DNA from 2 places in the Verrucosispora sp. WMMA2121 genome. Region 2 is predicted to be linked to the other one. Evidence: riboswitches for the same ligand, from Rfam matches in the RefSeq annotation. Region 2 holds a riboswitch; the other holds the start of a gene.

The links. Region 2 has a riboswitch for cyclic di-AMP ahead of O7605_RS02205 (coiled-coil domain-containing protein). Riboswitches for the same ligand answer to the same signal wherever they lie in the genome.
Region 1: it holds a riboswitch for cyclic di-AMP, as region 2 does, so the genes downstream of both, O7605_RS19445 (NlpC/P60 family protein) here and O7605_RS02205 (coiled-coil domain-containing protein) in region 2, are expected to answer to the same signal.

The regions. Positions count from the first base shown of each region.
Region 1 covers NZ_JAPZBH010000006.1:2,287,138-2,294,257, reverse strand. The annotation lists gene O7605_RS19455 ((Fe-S)-binding protein) at 1-2,150, shown strand, start outside; gene O7605_RS19450 (C40 family peptidase) at 2,419-3,414, shown strand; cyclic di-AMP (ydaO/yuaA leader) riboswitch at 3,606-3,740, shown strand; gene O7605_RS19445 (NlpC/P60 family protein) at 3,753-4,787, shown strand; gene dcd (dCTP deaminase) at 4,800-5,378, opposite strand; gene O7605_RS19435 (pyridoxamine 5'-phosphate oxidase family protein) at 5,456-5,992, shown strand; gene O7605_RS19430 (zinc metalloprotease) at 6,061-7,065, opposite strand.
Region 2 covers NZ_JAPZBH010000004.1:345,744-352,863, forward strand. The annotation lists gene O7605_RS02190 (alpha/beta fold hydrolase) at 1-440, shown strand, start outside; gene O7605_RS02195 (HelD family protein) at 538-2,652, shown strand; gene O7605_RS02200 (cation diffusion facilitator family transporter) at 2,736-3,653, shown strand; cyclic di-AMP (ydaO/yuaA leader) riboswitch at 3,806-3,937, shown strand; gene O7605_RS02205 (coiled-coil domain-containing protein) at 3,942-5,045, shown strand; gene O7605_RS02210 (1-phosphofructokinase family hexose kinase) at 5,262-6,242, shown strand; gene surE (5'/3'-nucleotidase SurE) at 6,239-7,063, shown strand; gene O7605_RS02220 (STAS domain-containing protein) at 7,091-7,120, opposite strand, start outside.

The DNA of each region.
Region 1 (7,120 bases), on a different contig from region 2:
CCGCCGTTGCGGTGTGGCTTGCGGTACGCGCGGTCTCGAAGATGGTGGCCGTCATCCGGCTGGGTCAGCCCGATCCGACCCGTTCCGGCGACAAGGTCAGCCGCACCAGGACCATGCTGGCCGAGACAGCCGGGCACACCCGGATGCTCCGCTGGAGCGTGGTGGGCGCGGCGCACTGGTTCGTGATGGTCGGCTTCATCGTGCTGTCGCTGCTGGTGCTTGAGGCGTACTTCGAGGTGGTGTCGCCGACCGGCGGGCTGCCGCTCATCGGTTCCTGGACGCTCTACGGGCTGGTCACCGAGTGGATCGGCATTCTGGGCGTGGTCGGCATCGGGGTCCTGATCGCGATCCGGGTGGCGAACCGGCCGAACCGGGCGGGACGCCGGTCGCGGTTCACCGGCTCCACCATGTGGCAGGGCTACTTCGTCGAGGCGGTCGTCCTCGCCGTACTGGTCATGGGTTTTCTGATCCGCGGCTTCAAGGTGGCCACCGACCACTTCGAGTACCCCACCTGGGCCACCCCGCTCAGTCACGCGGTCGGTGCCCTGCTGCCGGGCTGGGAGTCCGGTGTCAGCGTCGCCGCGCTCATCAAGATCTCGATCTCGATGGTCTGGGTCATCGTGATCTCCCTGAACGTGACGATGGGTGTCGCCTGGCACCGTTTCCTCGCCTTCCCCAACATCTTCTTCAAGCGCAAGCCGGGTGCGGCCGGCTCCGGCCTCGGCGCGCTGCGGCCGATGATGAGCGACGGCAAGCCGCTCGACTTCGAGGAGGCCGACCCGGAGAAGGACCAATTCGGCGTCGCCCAGGTCGAGCAGTTCACCTGGAAGGGGCTGCTGGACTTCAGCACCTGTACCGAGTGCGGTCGCTGCCAGTCGCAGTGCCCGGCGTGGAACACCGGAAAGCCGCTGTCGCCGAAGCTGCTGGTGCTCAGTCTGCGTGACCACGCGTACGCCAAGGCGCCCTACCTGCTGGCCGGTGGTGGCAAGGACCTCACCGGTGAGGAGAAGGCCACTGCCGCGCAGCTCGCCCACCTCGACGTGCTGGCTCTCGCCGAGGCGGAGAAGCCGCTGATCGGCGACGCCGAGTCCGGCGGCGTCATCGACCCCGACGTGCTCTGGTCCTGCACCACCTGCGGTGCCTGCGTCGAACAGTGCCCGGTCGACATCGAGCACGTCGACCACATCGTCGACATGCGCCGCTACCAGGTGCTCATCGAGTCCAGCTTCCCCTCCGAGGCCGGCGTGATGCTGCGCAACCTGGAGAACAAGGGCAACCCGTGGGGCGCGCCGCAGAACACCCGGGAGGACTGGACCAAGGGCCTCGACTTCGAGGTGCCCCGGGTCGGCGAGGTCGAGGACTTCGAGTACCTGTTCTGGGTGGGCTGTGCCGGTGCGTTCGAGGACCGGGCGAAGAAGACCACCCGGGCCGTCGCGACCCTGCTCAACGAGGCCGGCGTCTCGTTCGCCATCCTCGGCGAGGGGGAGACCTGCTCCGGTGACCCGGCCCGCCGGATCGGCAACGAGTTCGTCTTCCAGATGCTGGCCCAGCAGAACGTCGAGACCCTGAACGAAGCGTTCGAGGGCCGGGAGAAGGCCAAGCGCAAGATCGTCGCAACGTGCCCGCACTGCTTCAACACCCTGGGCAACGAGTACGGCCAGCTGGGCGGCGAGTTCGAGGTGGTGCACCACACCCAGTTGCTGGCCCACCTGGTCGCCACCGGCAAGCTCACCCCGGTGCAGCCGGTCGACGGCGGCGTCACCTACCACGACCCGTGTTACCTGGGCCGGCACAACCGGGTATTCAGCCCGCCGCGCGAGGTGCTGGGCAGCGCGATCGAGGGTGAGCTGACCGAGATGCCGCGTAACAGCGAGCGCTCCTTCTGCTGCGGTGCGGGTGGTGCCCGCATGTGGATGGAGGAGCGCATCGGCAAGCGGATCAACGTGGACCGGGTCGAGGAGGCCATGTCCACCGGGGCGAGGACGGTCGCCGTCGGTTGTCCGTTCTGTTCGACGATGCTCACCGACGGGGTGAACGGCAAGGGTGCCGGAGAACAGGTCGAGGTCATCGACGTGGCCAGCGTTCTGCTCCGCTCGGTCAAGCCCGAGCAGGTCGGCGGCGCCGAGGAGACCACGCCGGTGGCCGGCTGACCGGCCCGGACGCACCGGGCGGGGCGGCACCCCTATCCAGTGCCGCCCCGCCCGGTTTTGTATTGGCGTACGTGACTATAACGAATCGGCCGACACCCTTAGTGTGCGTACCGTCGCGCAAAGGTGAATGAGCCGTTGGTCGCCTTGATTCCCCACCTACCGTTCCCTAATGTGGGGCACCGACCGCCATGGGTCGTCGGATCCCGCCACTTACCTCTCGCGGGACGCCCGGTGGTCGGTTGCAAAGGAGACGCTGCCGGTGGCAACCATGCCCCTCCATCGTCGTGCGCCGGGACGATCCCGTCCGGGTGGCCTGCGTAGGGCCGCCCGCGGGCTGGTCGTCCTGGTAGCCGCCGCCGCGGTCGGTGCCGGCCTGCTCGCCGCCCCCGCGTACGCCGAGCCCTCGGTCGACGAGATCGAGGCCCAGATCGACAAGCAGTGGCAGAAGCTGGAGCCCACCATCGAGCAGTACAACAAGGTGCGCTCCCAGCTGCGGGTCAACAAGCAGAAGTCGAAGAGCCTGGAGAAGAAGATCCAGCCGCTGGCCCTGGAGACCGAGCTGGCGATGAACCGGGTGGCCGACCTCGCCTCCCGCTACTACATGACCGGCCCGTCCAAGGAGATCGGTGTCGTCCTGCTCAACTCGAAGCCGAACGAGCTCGGCGAGCAGATGGCCTTCCTCGACCGGCTCGCCTCGCAGGAGCGCCGCGAGCTCGAAGGCGTCATGAAGATCCGCAAGAAGTACGACGACCAGAAGGCCAAGCTCGACGCCCTGATCGCCGACCAGGAGGCGAAGCAGAAGCAGCTGGCGGCGAAGAAGAAGCAGATCGACGCCGAGATCAAGCGGCTGGAGAGGTCGCTGCCGGTGACCACGGTGAAGACCACCAACTGCCCGACCATCAACGGTGTGGTCAGCGACGCCGCCCGCACGGCCATCCGGACCGCGTGCGCCCAGGTCGGCAAGCCGTACGTCTGGGGCGCCACCGGCCCGAACTCGTTCGACTGCTCGGGTCTGACCCAGTACGCGTACAAGGCCGCGGGCATCTACCTCACCCACTTCACCGGTGCCCAGTGGAACGAGGGCAAGGCCGTCTCCCGCGCCGACGCCCGTCCCGGCGATCTGGTCTTCTTCCGCAGCGACGTGAGTCACGTCGGGTTGTACCTGGGCAACAACCAGATGGTGCACGCGGCTCGCGCCGGCAAGCCGGTGAACGTCTCGCCCATCACGACCATGCCGGTCGCCGGTTTCCGCCGACCCGGCTGAGCCGCCACCGCGTCCGCTGAGCGGTCGCGCAGGAACGCCCGAGGGCCCCCGGTCAAGTCGACGGGGGCCCTCGCCACTGTCGGATGTAAGCACCCACAGTGACGGTGTGGATCTGTTGCGTATCGACGCCGATCGTCCCTACGCTGGGCAATCGTCGGCCGCTGGCAGGTCCGCCCAGCCCGGGCGGTAACGGTCCGACACCGCCGAATCGCTCGTCAGCGAGCCGGGGAACCAGGTACCCGGGGTGAATCCGTGCCGGTCACGGTAGGGCGCCCCTTCCCGCCCGAACCCGTCAGCTAACCCGGTAGGCGGTAGCGGAAGAAGGAGTGCTGAGCCCGGTGGCAGACCATGCCCCGCGGCCACCGTCGTCGCCGCCGGCAATGCCCGGCCGATCGACGGACTCGCCGCGTTCCAGCTGGTACCGCTGCATCATCGCTGGCCTGGCCGCGACCGCCGTGATGCTGGTCGGCGGCACGACGGAGGCCCGGGCCGAGCCCACGGTCGCCGACATCGAGCGCCAGATCGACGAGGACTGGAATCGGCTCGAACCCGTCATCGAGCAGCACAACGCGACCCGGCAGGACCTGGCCGGCAAGCGGCGGGAGGCGGACGCGCTGGCCGCCAGGATGGCACCGCTGCAACGCCAGGTGGCCGAGGCCATGGACCGGGTCGGCAAGCTCGCTGCCCGCGCGTACAAGGGCGAACAGGTCCGCTTCGTCAACACGCTGCTCGGTAGCCGGTCGCCGGGCGAGGTGGTCGAGCAGCTCGGCCTGCTCGACCGGTACGCCCGCGTGCAGCAGCAGGACGTGCGGCACGCGAGCGAACTGCGCGACGAACTCGCCGAGACCAAGGCCGGCCTGGACCGCACGATCGGCGAGCTGACCCGCACCGAGGCCGATCTCGCCGAGCGGCGGCGACGAATCGACGCCGAGATCGACAGGTTGCAGCGGCTCCGGCTGCGGGCGTACGGGAAGGGTGGTGGTGGCCCGCTACGGCCGGCGCCCTGCCCGGCCAGCTACCCGGGCGGAGCGGCCGGCGAGGCGGTCACCTTCGCCTGCGCCCAGATCGGCAAGCCGTACTCCTGGGGCGCCGAGGGGCCCGATGCGTACGACTGTTCCGGGCTGATGTTGGCCGCCTGGTCGCGGGCCGGTGTCGCACTGCCGCACAACGCGGCGCGGCAGCGTCGGGTCACCAAGTCGGTAAGCCGTGGCGCGCTGCGCCCCGGCGACCTGGTCTTCTACTACCGGGACCTGCACCATGTCGGGATGTACGTCGGCGGCGGCTGGGTGGTGCACGCCTCCCGGGCGGGTCAACCGGTCAAGATGAAGCGGCTGGACAACAGCCCGGTGCACAGTTTCGGCCGGCCCGGCTGAGGATCGCCGGTATCAGCGGGTGGGCCACGTGCGCCAGCTCTGCCAGGCACGACTGGGCGTCGGGCCGCGCTGACCCTGGTAGCGGGAACCGTAGACGGCCGAGCCGTACGGGTGCTCGGCCGGTGAGGAGAGCCGGAAGATACAGAGCTGCCCGATCTTCATCCCGGGCCAGAGGGTGATCGGCAGGTTTGCCACGTTGGACAGTTCCAGGGTGACGTGACCGGAGAAGCCGGGGTCGATGAAGCCGGCGGTGGAGTGGGTGAGCAGGCCGAGTCGTCCCAGGCTGGACTTGCCTTCGAGGCGGCCGGCGAGCTGGTCGCCCAGCGAGATGACCTCGAGCGTGGAGGCGAGTACGAACTCGCCCGGGTGCAGCACGAACGCCTGGCCGTCGGGCACCTCGACGGCCGAGGTGAGGTCGTCCTGCCGGGTTGCCGGGTCGATGTGGGTGTAGAGGTGGTTGTTGAAGACCCGGAAGAGTTTGTCCAGACGTACGTCGATGCTGGAGGGCTGCACCAGGGTGGGCTCGAACGGTTCGAGCGCCAGGGTGCCCGCCTTGATCTCGGAGACCAGGTCGCGGTCGGAGAGCAGCATCGCCACACCATAGCTGCCGGTATGTGACACGCGTGTCGGACTACCCGCTTCGAACGTGTGTTCGATAGGATGTCGGCATGGCTTCCTGGTCCGAATTCGCCGCTGACGAGCCTCGACTCGCCAACGGGATCCGCCTTCTCATGCAGCAGTACGGCCCGGGCTTCGGCTACCTGGCCACGGTCCGCGCCGACGGCGGACCCCGGGTGCACCCGGTCTCCCCGGTGATCACCGACGACGGTCTCTACTGCTTCGTCATCGACTCACCGAAGCGGCGCGACCTGGAACGCGACGGTCGTTACGCGCTGCACTCGTTCCCGCCGGAGGAGAGCGACGACGAGGCGTACGTGGCCGGGCGGGCCCGGCCCGTCACCGACGACGCCACCGTCGCCCGGCTGGCGTTCGCGGCGCGGGCCGCCCCGCACGCCGACTGGCGCCTGTTCGAGTTCACCGTCGACGTGGCGATGTTGGCTCGACGGGAGCAGTCGGTGGCTGGGCCGAGCGAGCTGGCGTCGCATCCGGCGGTCCAGGTCTGGCTCGACCCGGCGGGCGCCACACCCCAGGCCACGCGCCCGGTGCCGGCCCACTCCGGGCGGCATCACCGCCGCGCCGCCTGACCCACACGCGCAGGTGCCGGCCCCGTCCGACGGAGCCGGCACCCGCGGTACGCGGTGCGACGCTCGCGCTACGCCGCGCGGTAGGAGTTCCAGGCGTTGATCATGCGGGTGGCCTGGCCCGAGGTGAACTGGTACATGCAGCCGTCGTACGAGTAGTCCATGAAGTTCGTGATCGGGTCGAGGCCCGAGCTTGAGCAGGTGTCCCGGCCGGTCGGGCAGCCGCTGGCCGGCGAGGCCTCGGCCGGGGTGTCCGACACCTGGTCACCGCTGCCCGAGCAGCCGCCCTGGAAGGTGTGGTAGAGGTTCAGCCAGTGGCCGACCTCGTGGGTGCCGGTGTCACCCTGGTTGTAGTTGGTGGCGGTGCCACCGGGCAGTGACTCGCTGAGCACCACCACGCCATCCATCACGTTCAGGTTGCGCTGCGGGAAGGTCGCCCAGCCGAGCAGGTTGTTGCTGAGCGCGCCGAGGTAGATGTTGAGCGTCGCCTTGTTGCCCTGCCGCAGCTGGGTCTTCATCTGCCGCTCGGCCGACGAGCCCTGCCGGATCGGGTACCACGACGAGTTGGTCACCCGGTTGATGCTCTGCAACTGGAACGCGAAGGCGGTCGCGGCGCCACCCGTCGCACCGCTGAACGACTGGTTGAGCACGTTGATCTGGGACTGGATCATCGAGTCGGGGATGTTTCCGCCGGCCCGGGTCGTGTCCCGGCGAATCACGTGCACCACGACCGGGATGGTGACCGAGGCCGCAGCGGCCTGGGCGCTCAATGCGCGTTGGCCAACTCGCTTGGCGCGCTCTTGCAGGATGTCGGCGAACTCGGCCTCGCGTTGGTGCACCTGGGCGAGGGTCAGCTGGTTCGGATCGTGCTTGACGGCGCTGCCACCCTTGGCCCGGGCCAGGGTGCCCGTCTGATCCTCACACACCTCGTCGGCTGTGAAGGCGGCCGCCGCCGGGCTCGCGGTCGTGGTGGCGGCCGGCAGGAGGCCGACCGTGGCCACGCCGAGCACCAGTGCGAGCGACGTCGATGCGATGCCGGCCGTACGCCGGTTCAGCAGGACGGGACGCAGTCCCATATGCCCACCTCTTTCTGGCGACGCGACCGGGGGTTGTGTCGCGTCGTGCGGAAAA
Region 2 (7,120 bases):
CGGGAGTCCTCGCCCGCTGCGGTGCCTGGCGACCGCCCCGGGCGCTGCTGCGGGCGCTGCGCCCGAGCATCCGGTGGATGCTCTTCGGGGACCGCTGCGACCCCACGGACATCCGGCTGGTCACCTCGGCCGTCGCCCGCGCCTCGCTGCGGTCGATCGGCGGGTTCCGGGCCTCCATCGGCACCCAGCACCGGCTGGACACGCTCACCGCGCTGGCTCACCTGCCGGCCGCGGCACTGGTCGGTGACCGGGACCGGCTCACCCCGCCGCCGTGCGCGGAGTCGATCGCCGCCGCGCTGCCGGCCACCGACCTGACCGTCTGCCCCGGTGCCGGACACATGCTGATGATGGAGCGGCCCGAGGAGGTGAACGCCGCCCTGGCCGGCGTGTTGCGCCGGGTTCTCGATGATCTCCCGGCCGGACGGCGCGTCTCCGGCTGACCGCCGACGACCTCGGCCAAGGTGCCCCTCCGGCCAGGTCGGACGCGGGGCGTAATCTCGTGCGGTTGGTCGGGCGGCGTCACGAGGAGAGCGAGCGGTGGACCAGAGCACCCTGGATCAGGAGATCGCCGCCGAGCAACGGCATCTCGACCGGGTGTACGCGCGACTGGCCGAGCTGCGCCGATCCGCCGTCCGCGCGGAGCGGGAGGGCTACCGGCTCGCCCGGGTCGGCAACTTCGGTGCGCTCGTCGAGCGGGACGCGATGGTCTTCCACGCCGCGCAGCGACGTCACCTGCTCGACGCCGAGTACGAGGGGCTGGTCTTCGGCCGCCTCGACCTGCGGGACGGGCAGACCCTGTACGTCGGGCGACTCGGTATCCGCGACGAGGACGCCACCACTCTGGTGGTGGACTGGCGGGCCCCGGCCGCCGCCGCCTTCTACCAGGCGACGCCGGCCGAGCCGCTCGGCGTCGTCCGGCGCCGCACGATCCAGTCCAGCCGCGAGCGGGTCACCCGGATCGAGGACGACCTGCTCGACCCGGACGCCGCCCCACCGGACATGCCGGTGGTCGGCGACGGCGCGCTGCTGGCCACGCTGTCCCGGACCACCGGACGCGGCATGCGGGACATCGTGGCCACCATCCAGCGCGAGCAGGACGAGGCGATCCGCTCCCCCGGCTCGGGAGTCACGATCGTCTCCGGTGGCCCGGGCACCGGCAAGACGGCGGTGGCGCTGCATCGCGCGGCGTACCTGCTCTACACCGACCGCAGCCGGTACGCCGGGGGCGGCATCCTGGTGATCGGCCCCTCTTCCGTCTTCGTCGAGTACATCGCCTCGGTGCTGCCGTCGCTCGGTGAGGACACCGCCACCCTGCACTCGCTGGGCACCCTGTTCCCCGGGGTGGTGGCCACCCGCACCGACCCGCCCGAGGTGGCGGCGGTCAAGGGTTCACTGCGGATGCGCCGGGTGCTGGACCGGGCCGCCCGGGACGCGGTGCCCGACGCCCCGCCCGAGCTGCGCCTGCTGTATCGGGGCACGCTGCTGCGGCTGGAGCGGGCCGAGCTGGACGCCATCCGGGACCGCGCGCTGCCCCGTGGCGCCCGCCGCAACGAGGTGCGTCGGGCCGGCTTCGACGGCGTGCTCGCCGCGCTCTGGGCGCAGGCCCGCCGGCTGGGCATCGCCGGGCTGCCCGAGCAGCGTGCCTTCGAGGACGAGCTGATCGACCGGACCGATTTCCGCGACTTCCTGAAGGCGTGGTGGCCCCGGCTGCACCCGCGGCACGTGCTCGCCTGGTTGGCCGATCCGCAGCGGTTGCGCCGGTACGGCGCGGGACTGCTCTCGGGTGCCGAGATCCGGCTGCTCGGCTCGGCGTACCAGGGGTTGGCCACGGACGGTCTGACCGTCGCCGACGTCGCGCTGCTGGACGAGCTGGACGCGCTGCTCGGCAAGCCGATGCGCGCCGCCCGCCCGAAGCGGGACCCGTTCCAGCTGGCCGGTGGGGTACGCGAGCTGAGCACGTTCGCGGACCGGCAGCGGGCCGCCCGGCAGGCCGCTCGGGAGCGCCCGGAGGACTACCGCGACTACGCCCACCTGGTGGTCGACGAGTCCCAGGACGTCTCACCGATGCAGTGGCGGATGGTGGGCCGGCGCGGCCGGTTGGCGTCCTGGACGGTGGTGGGCGACCCGGCGCAGACCGCGTGGACGGGGGATCCGCAGGAGTTGGCCCGGGCCCGTGACCAGGCGCTGGGTCGCCGTCGTCGGCACCGCTTCACCCTCACCACGAACTACCGGAACTCGGCCGAGATCTTCGCGGTGGCGGCGGCCGAGATCCGGCGGGCGTACCCCGATCTCGCGCTGCCCACCGCGGTCCGCTCCACCGGGATCGATCCGGTGCGGCTCGTGGTGCCGGCCCCCGATCTGGAGGCGACCGTCGTGACGGCCGCCAGCGCCCTGCTCGGCGAGGTGGAGGGCACCGTCGGGGTGATCACCCCGGTGCCCCGACGGGACCGGGTCGCGGCCTGGCTGGGGGCGCGTGGCGGCGATCGGTTGCAGGTGGTGACCAGCCTGGAGGCCAAGGGCATGGAGTACGACGGGGTGGTGCTGGTCGCCCCGGCGGAGATCCGGGCGGAGCCCGGGTCCGGTGTCCGTACTCTCTACGTCGCGCTGTCCCGGGCCACCCAGCGGCTGACCACCGTGGACCCGACCGGGTAGCGATCGCGAGGCCGGACGGTTGCACTCATAGCGATGTTGGCATAGGTCCGTCCCCGGCTCGCCGGACGACGGAAGGTGTCTGGGTGGGCGCCGGCCATGACCACCACCACGCTGCGGTGTCGACCGCCGCGCGCCGCCACTCCGGCCGGCTGTGGGCAGCGTTCGCCCTGCTCGGTGCGCTGACGGTGATCGAGGCGGTCACCGCGTTGCGGACCGGTTCGCTGGCCCTGCTCTCCGACGCCGGACACATGTTCACCGATGTGCTGGGCATCGGGATGGCCCTCGCGGCCGTGGCCGCCACCCGGCGGGCCGACACCGATCCGCAACGCACCTTCGGGCTCTACCGGCTGGAGGTGCTCGCGGCCCTGGCCAACGCGGTACTGCTCTCGGGCGTCGCGGTGTACGTGCTGGTCGAGGCGGTACGTCGCTTCGGGGATCCGCCCGAGGTGCTCGCCGGCCCGGTTCTGGTGGTGGCGGCGCTCGGCCTGCTCGCCAACCTCGCCGCGTTCGCACTGTTGCGTCCGGGCGCGCGGGAGAGCATCAACCTGCGGGGGGCCTACCTGGAGGTGCTGGCGGACCTGCTGGGCTCACTGGGGGTGATCGCGGCCGCCCTGCTGATCGCGGTGACCGAGTGGTGGTGGGCCGATCCGGTGGTGGCGGTCGCGATCGCCGTGTTCATCCTGCCCCGGACCTGGCGCCTGGGCCGGGCGGCGGTACGCATCCTGGTCCAGGCCGCACCGGAACACCTGCAGGTCACCGCCGTGCACGACCGGCTGGCCGCGGTGCCGGGCGTGGCCGGCGTCCACGACCTGCACGTCTGGACGTTGACCTCCGGCATGGAGGTCGCCTCCGCACACCTGACCGTCAGGCCGGACGCCGATGTCGGCACCGTCCTGGCGGCGGCCCGTTCGGCGCTGCACGAGGACTTCCAGATCGAGCACGCGACCCTCCAGGTCGAGCCGCGCACCGACCCCGGGGGTTGCGGGGCGGTGCGGTGGTGACCAGGCCAATCGGGGAAAAGTAGGTTGTTGTCCGATTTGCTCTGGTTCACTAGTCAACAACCGAACACCAGCAGTAACAGCAGCTGCACCGGTCACGTGCGCACCGGTAGGCTCTGACCCGGCCATCGCCAGGCGGCACCCACCGGTGCCGGCGGCGGCCGCCGCCTAATCGCCCGCCAGGGCGAACCGGGGAACCATGTTCCTGGGGTGTATCCGCGCCAGCGGTAGGGATCTTCCGTCCCGAACCCGTCAGCTAACCCGGTCGGCGGCTGACGGAAGGACATGTGCATGCCAGCAGTGGCAACGGTAAGACCGGCCGCCCGTACGGCGGCCCTGATCGCCGCCGCGCTCGCCCTCACCCTCGGCGTCGCGCTGGCTCCCTTCTCCCCAGCGACCGCCGCGCCGCAGGGGTTGCGGGCGGCGGCACCGGGAGATGTGGACGACGAGGGTGGCACCCCGGCACTACGGGCCCAGCTGGAGGCTGCCAGCAAGGGCTACCTCGACGCCAAGACCGCGCTCGACCGCTCGGTGAAGCGGCAGAAGAAGCTGGCCGAACGGCTCAAGACGACCGAGAGCCAGGTCGCCGAGCGCGGTACCAACGTCGCCGAGATTGCCGCGCAGGCGTACCGCACCGGACGGCTGGGTGCCGCTTCGGCGCTGCTCAACAGCGGGTCACCGGCCGGTTTCATGGATCGGGCGGCGGCGCTGGACGCGGTGGCCGCGAACGAGGACCGCGCGCTGCGGGAACTCCAGACCGCCCGGGACGAGGTCAGCGCCACCAAGCAGGCCCTGGACGCGGAAATCCAGGAGCAGCGCAAGCAGGTGGCCGTGATGGCCAAGCGCAAGGACCAGGCCGAGCGGGCGTTGACCGTGGCCATCGAGCGGGACGAGGCGGCCGAGCGGGCCAGGGCTGCCGAACGGGCCGCCCGGTCACCGTCGCGTAGCGGCGGGTCGAGCCCCACCGCCAAGCCGGCTCCGCGCAACTCCGACGGGTCGTGGCCCTCGGAGTCGTGCAGCGTCAACGACCCCACCCCGGCCAACGGCTGCATCACCCCACGCACCCTGCACGCGTTGAAGCAGGCCAAGTCGGCCGGCTTCACCCGGTACGTCTCCTGCTACCGCTCCGGCGGCTCGGGCGAGCACCCGAAGGGTCGGGCCTGCGACTTCGCGGCCCAGAAGAACGGCTTCGGCGGGGACGCGACCGGCGGTGACCGCTCGTACGGCAACAACCTGGCGGCGTACTTCGTCAACAACGCCGACCGGCTCGCGGTGCTCTACGTGATCTGGTACAGGCAGATCTGGTTGCCCAGCAGCGGCTGGAAGTCGTACAGCGGTGCCCGCGGCGACCCGTCCAGCGACCACACCAACCACGTCCACCTGTCGGTGTACTGACCTCCTCGTCGCGCCGGGTGAACCGCTCTTCACGAGCGGTTCACCCGGCGTTGCGTTTTCCGGTCGGCCGGCGGGGCACCGTCCCTTCGGCACGCGTCGACGCGTCTCGTTGGATACCGTCGTACCAGGAAGCGGTATTTGTCCGCTAGCGGGAGGAACGCCCATGGACGAGCGAATCGCCAGGCCCGGCGACGGTACGGACGACGGAGTGCGTTCGTGAGCGGCCGCGTCATGATCTTCGCGCCGACCCCCCTGCTGACCGTCACCATCGACCAGCCGAGCGACGCGCCGGAGCTGCACCTGCACCCGGGCGGGCAGGGGGTGTGGCAGGCCAGGATGGTGCTGTCCCTCGGCGTGGAGGTGGTGCTCTGCGCGGCACTCGGCGGCGAGGTCGGGCAGGTGCTGGAGCCGTTGCTGGTCAGCGAGGGAGTCGATCTCAAGGTGGTGGCCCGCGACTCCGGCGGCACCGGCGGATACGTGCATGACCGCCGCGAAGGTACCCGTCGGGAGGTCGTCGACGTGATCGGCCAACCGCTGAGCCGGCACGAGCTGGACGAGTTGTACAACCTCGCGCTCGGCGAGGGCCTGCGCGCTCCGGTGAGCGTGTTGAGCGGGCCGAACCATCCGTCCCTGGTCCCCGCCGACCTCTACCGGCGCTTTGCCGCCGATCTCGGCGCCAACGGCGGCCGAGTGGTGGTGGACCTCTGCGGCGAGCATCTGACGGCCGTCCTGGACAGCGGGGTCTTCTTCCTCAAGATCAGTCACGAGGAACTGCTCGCCGACGGCCGGGCTGCGGGCGACGACGAGGAGCAGCTCACCCGCGCCATGTACGACCTGCACGCCTCGGGCGCCGAGAACGTCGTGGTCAGTCGGGCCGACAAACCGGCGTTGGCGCTTGTCGACGGCGAGGTGTTCGAGGTGCTGATGCCGCGGCTGGAGGCGGCCGACCCACGCGGGGCGGGCGACTCGATGACCGCCGGGGTGGCCGCCGTGGTGGCCCGGGGCGGCGATGTGCGCACGGCGATCCGCACCGGCGCGGCGGCCGGCGCACTCAACGTCACCCGGCACGGCCTCGGCACCGGCCGACTCGACTCGATCAACGGCCTCGTCGACCGGGTCCGACTCGAACCGGCGGGCAGCCGTCCGCAGGAGCGGACCACCCCCGACGAACTGGCGCAACGGGCGGGTGGCCGGTGAGGCTACGGGTCCTGATCACCAACGATGACGGGATCGCCGCGCCGGGCATTCAGGCGCTGGCCCGGGCGGCCGTCGACCGGGGCCTGGACGTGGTGGTGGCCGCCCCGCTGGAGGAGGCCAGCGGCACCAGCGCCGCGATGAGCGCGATGGAGCAGGACGGGCAGGTGGTGGTCCGCGAGCATCCGCTGCCGGAACTCGACGGCGTGCCGGCGTTCGGCGTCGGTGGCTCACCCGGATTCATCGCGCTCATCGCCGTGCACGGTGCCTTCGGACCGCCGCCGTCGGTGCTGCTGTCGGGCATCAACCGGGGCGCCAACGCGGGACGCGCGGTGCTGCACTCCGGCACGGTGGGAGCCGCCTTCACCGCCGCCGCGAACGGCTGCCGGGCGATGGCGGTCTCGCTGGACGTGCTCTCGGCCGGTGAGGCGACCGCGGCCAGCGGCGGTGCCGCGGTGGCGGCTGCCGCCCGGGTACGCGACGCCGAACGGAACTGGGCCACCGCCGCCCGGGTCGCTCTGGACCTGCTGCCCCGGCTGACCGCGGCGCCGACGGAGAGCGTCCTGAACGTCAACTCGCCGGATCTACCGCTGGGTCGGCTGCGCGGGGTACGCCGGGCCACCCTGGCGACCTTCGGCCAGGTGCAGATGACCGTCGCCGAGTCCGGGCACGGCTTCGTACGCACGTCGTTGGAGGAGCCGGGCCAGGCGGTACAGCCCGGCACGGACCTGGCTCTGCTCGCCGACGGTTACGCCTCGGTGACCGCGGTGCGGGCGATCACCGAGGTGGCTGACGTGGACCTGTCCGGCATCGACGGGGAGTGACCCGGCCCGTCGGCCGGTCGGGGCGGGTCAGGCCCCGGGGACCACCTCGGAGGCCGT